Regions from separate parts of the Aeromonas media genome, predicted to be linked through region 1. Evidence: riboswitches for the same ligand, from Rfam matches in the RefSeq annotation. Region 1 holds a riboswitch; the other holds the start of a gene.
The links. Region 1 has a riboswitch for thiamine pyrophosphate ahead of thiB (thiamine ABC transporter substrate binding subunit). Riboswitches for the same ligand answer to the same signal wherever they lie in the genome.
Positions count from the first base shown of each region.

Region 1 (2,199 bases):
CAGCTCAAGCAGGAGGGGGCCACAGAGACAGAGGCGCGCCAGAAGACGGTGGAGCACATGCTCGACTTCATCCAGGCCATCCCTTATCAGCTGCTCGACAGCCAGTCGGGGCGATCGGGCAAGGGCTTTCTGAGCCCGCGCCAGGTGCTGGAGCAGAACCGGGGGGACTGCGACAGCAAGGTGACCCTGATGGCGGCCCTGCTGGCCCAGCGCTTTCCCGAGCTGAAACAGGCCATGGTGTTCGTGCCGGGTCATGCCCTGCTGGGAGTCGCGTTGCCGGCTGGCCCGGGTCAGGCGACCCTGAGCTGGCAAGGGGAGACCTATCTGCTGCTGGAACCGACCGGCCCCGCCCAGCTCCCCATGGGCCAGATCGCCGTCACCAGCAAGACGCTGGTCGACAGCAAGCAATTGAGCGTCCAACCCGTGCTGGCCAGCCACTGAGTCGCCTCCGGAGCGGCGATCCGGGCGGGAAGGCAAGGTTGGCCCGGGCCGAAAATGCATCGACCAGCCGGTGGCTGGTCGATGGAACAGGGTGGCGTGCGGACTCAGGTCAGCGGCAGGAACTCCAGGGCCAGCAAGAGCCCACCCTCCTCCTCCAGCACCCGCACTATGCGGGCCTGGGCCTCGAAGGGGGGCAGCAGGTTGCTGCTGGTGGCCAGGCTCACCCGGATGGGTTGGGCCAGATCAAACCCGTGTTCGTTCACCTCGACCCCCATGCCATTGGCGCTGAGATCCCGGCAGACTCCTTCAAGCACCTTCTGGTGCTGGAACAGGGTGACAGGGGCGTTGATGACCATGCGCTGGAAGGCACGTCTTTCCTTGGTGCTGGTGATCACTGGGGGCATCCTCCTTGGTGGTGGCTCGCACGGCGCGGCCCCTGAAACATAGTGCTGGCCTCCCCCAAAGAAGGTCAATACAATGCGGTTCGTTGCTCAAACGGGGTGCGGTTTACCGCTGAGATTATACCCGTGAACCTGATCCAGATAATGCTGGCGGAGGAATTTGAGGCATGGCGCGCGTTTTTTGCGCCCTCATCCGCTGGCCCTCACCACAAGAGAGGTGCCATTGATGCGCAGACCGCGGCCCATGGCACCTCATTACTCACAGGAGTGCCATTGATGAAGACCCTGCTGCTGCTCGCGACCGGCCTGCTCTCTGCCCAGGCATTTGCCGCCGACACCCTCACCGTCTACACCTACAGCTCCTTCGCCGCCGAATGGGGCCCGGGTCCCAAGATCAAGCAGGCCTTCGAGAAGGAGTGCGGCTGCACCCTCAATCTGGTGGCCCTGGAAGACGGTGTCGCCATCCTCAACCGGCTGCGGCTGGAAGGTCAGCACAGCAAGGCAGACCTGGTGCTGGGGCTGGACGATGCTCTGGTCAGCGAGGCCAAGCAGAGCGGCCTGTTCGCCCCCCATCACACCAGGCTCGACGCCCTCAAGGTGCCGGGCGGCTGGCAGGATGACACCTTCGTCCCCTATGACTACGGCTACTTCGCCTTCGTCTACGACAAGGACAAACTCAAGCAGCCCCCCAAGAGCCTGAAAGAGCTGGTGGAACGCCAGGATCTCAAGGTGATCTATCAGGATCCCCGCACCTCCACCCCGGGCCAGGGGCTGATGCTCTGGATGAAGTCTGTCTATGGCGATCAGGCCCCCGCCGCCTGGGAACAGCTGGCCAAAAAGACGGTCACCGTCACCAAGGGCTGGTCGGAGGCCTATGGCATGTTCCTCGACGGCGAGGCGGACATGGTGCTCTCCTATACCACCTCCCCCGCCTATCACCTGATCGCCGAGAACAAACCCCAGTATCAGGCGGCCGCCTTCGCAGAGGGGCATTACCGTCAGGTGGAAGTGGCCGCCAAGCTGAAAAGCGCTACCCAGGACAAGCTGGCTGACCAGTTCCTGCAGTTCATGGTGAGCCCGGTCTTCCAGCAGGAGATCCCCGCCGGCAACTGGATGTACCCGGTGATCGACCAGCCGCTGCCCAAGGGCTTCGAGCAGATGATCACGGTCGCCAAGCCGCTGAGCTTCACCTCTGATGAAGTGGCCGCCAATCGCAAGAACTGGATCCGCGAATGGCTGCAAGCCGTCACCCAGTGAACGCAGACACTCGTCCCCTCTGGTGGCTGCCAGGCAGTGCGGCCACCTTTCTGATCCTGCTGTTGTCCCTCGGGCCGCTCGCGGCCCTGCTGTGGCAGGC
Region 1 covers NZ_CP075564.1:3,662,801-3,664,999, forward strand. Annotated here, with positions in the region: gene KI797_RS16840 (transglutaminase domain-containing protein) at 1-441, shown strand, start outside; gene KI797_RS16845 (PilZ domain-containing protein) at 546-836, opposite strand; TPP riboswitch at 928-1,018, shown strand; gene thiB (thiamine ABC transporter substrate binding subunit) at 1,119-2,099, shown strand; gene thiP (thiamine/thiamine pyrophosphate ABC transporter permease) at 2,075-2,199, shown strand, end outside.

Region 2 (2,199 bases), 410 kb from region 1:
GGGACGCAGGCCATCGCCCAGGGAAAGCGCCACGTCGTAGGCGGCGCAGATCTCGCAGATCTCGCGGAAATGCTGGTAGAGGAAGTTCTCCTTGTGGTGGGACAGGCACCACTTGGCCATGATGCTGCCGCCACGGGAGACGATGCCGGTGAGGCGCTTGGCGGTCATGGGCACGTAGCGCAGCAGCACGCCGGCGTGGATGGTGAAGTAATCCACCCCCTGCTCGGCCTGCTCCAGCAAGGTGTCGCGGAACAGCTCCCAGGTGAGATCCTCGGCGATGCCGTTGGTCTTCTCCAGCGCCTGATAGATGGGCACGGTGCCGATGGGCACAGGGCTGTTGCGCAGGATCCACTCGCGGGTCTCGTGGATGTAGCGACCGGTGGAGAGATCCATGACGGTGTCGGCGCCCCAGCGGGTGGACCAGACCAGCTTCTCCACCTCCTCCTCGATGCTGGAGGTGACCGCCGAGTTGCCTATGTTGGCATTGATCTTCACCAGGAAGTTGCGGCCGATGATCATGGGCTCGGCTTCCGGATGGTTGATGTTGCTCGGGATGATGGCGCGGCCGGCAGCCACTTCATCGCGCACAAATTCGGGGGTGATGTTCTGTGGCAGGCGGGCGCCGAAGCCCTGACCCGGATGCTGGCGCAGCAGCAGCTCGGAGCGCACCCGCTCGCGACCCATGTTCTCGCGAATGGCGATGAACTCCATCTCCGGGGTGACCATCCCCTGACGGGCATAGTGCAGCTGGGTCACCCGGCGACCCGACTTGGCGCGCAGCGGCTTGGGCAAATTATCGAAACGCAGGTGATCCAGCCCCTCGTCGGCGAGACGCTCCTGGGTGAAGGCGGAGCTGAGATCATCCAGGGCTTCGGTGTCGCCACGCTCCAGCACCCAGGCTTCACGCAGGCGCGGCAGGCCGCGGCGCACGTCTATCTCGGCGCTCTCGTCCCCATAAGCCCCCGAGGTGTCGTAGACGGGCACGGGATCGTTCGGCTCGAACTGGGGCTCTTCCTTGCTGCCGCCGACGAAGGTGTCGGCCAGGACGATCTCCCGCAGCCCCACCCGGATATCGGGACGGGAACCCTGAATGAAGATGCGTCTGGAGTTGGGATGGGCCATGCCCTTGAGGTTGTCGATAAAGGCCTGGGCACTGGAGCGCTGCTCCCGGCGGCTGGCGGGCACGGACTTGCTGTTTTCAGAAGAGGTAGACATAGCAAAACTCACATTAACTGGTTGAAGTTATGGGTGTTTGCTTGTCTGGAGTTCGAGGAGAAGTGATGAACTTGCAATCTGGGTGTGCTCTCAAGAGGGAGCGAGCGCGGGATGGATCATCCCTGCTCTGCCGTCCCGCCCCCTTGTGGGGGACATTCGCCGCCCTGGCGGGCAAGCGGTGGGACGACCTCCCTCCTGTGCGCCTGTTCTTGCCCGGGGTTCCCCTCCTGGCAAGGGGGAAGTGGCTACTCCCCCGGCGCGGCAACTCGCAAGTTACCCTTGTTTCCCTTCGCAGGTCTTAACCTGATCAGGTTCCACGGATCCCGAATTAACGGTCTCAGCTTTGCGTCGTTCGACGGTCAGCACTCCGACAAGATGGCGCCAGTATAAGTGGGGAATTTTAAAGTACAAGTCATTAACAAGGGGAAAGAACAACCAGCCGCAGACGCGGCTCACTCATCGGGATCGAGTGTGTCCTCCGGGTTGGGGATCAGGATCTCGGTCAGACGGCCAGCATCATCCCGGCTCAGCACCAGCCGGCGGCCCGGTTGCAGATCGGCGCGGCTGCCGTTCACCCAGCGGGTGCCGGCATCAAACACCAGCACCCCCAGTTGCTGCAGCAACAATGTCTGACCCGTGCTGGCGAGCAGATTGTCCTCCGCCCGCCGCCACTGGGCGCTCTGCACCGGATCCGGCTCAGCCGTGCGCAGCCGGATCTGCTCGGCAACGCCGTAGCGGCTCTGGATGGCGAGGTGCATGCCAGGCCTCAGATCGTCATACTGCACTACGCCGTGCAGCGCGGCGCTGCCGAGCTCGAGCTCGGCCCCCTGGAACTGCAGGCGGAGGCCGTCGTTGTGCTCCAGCTCCACCAGCCAGAGCTCGGGCTCGTCGGCAAGGACGTGAAAGGAGAGCAGCAGGAACAAGGCGGTTCTGGTCATAGCAAACAGGCCCATGGTCAACCCGGCGAGGAGGTTTAACTATGGG
Region 2 covers NZ_CP075564.1:4,075,712-4,077,910, forward strand. Annotated here, with positions in the region: gene thiC (phosphomethylpyrimidine synthase ThiC) at 1-1,215, opposite strand, end outside; TPP riboswitch at 1,482-1,595, opposite strand; gene KI797_RS18885 (hypothetical protein) at 1,668-2,153, opposite strand.
Region 2: linked by a shared signal. The riboswitch ahead of thiC (phosphomethylpyrimidine synthase ThiC) and the one ahead of thiB (thiamine ABC transporter substrate binding subunit) in region 1 are both predicted to bind thiamine pyrophosphate.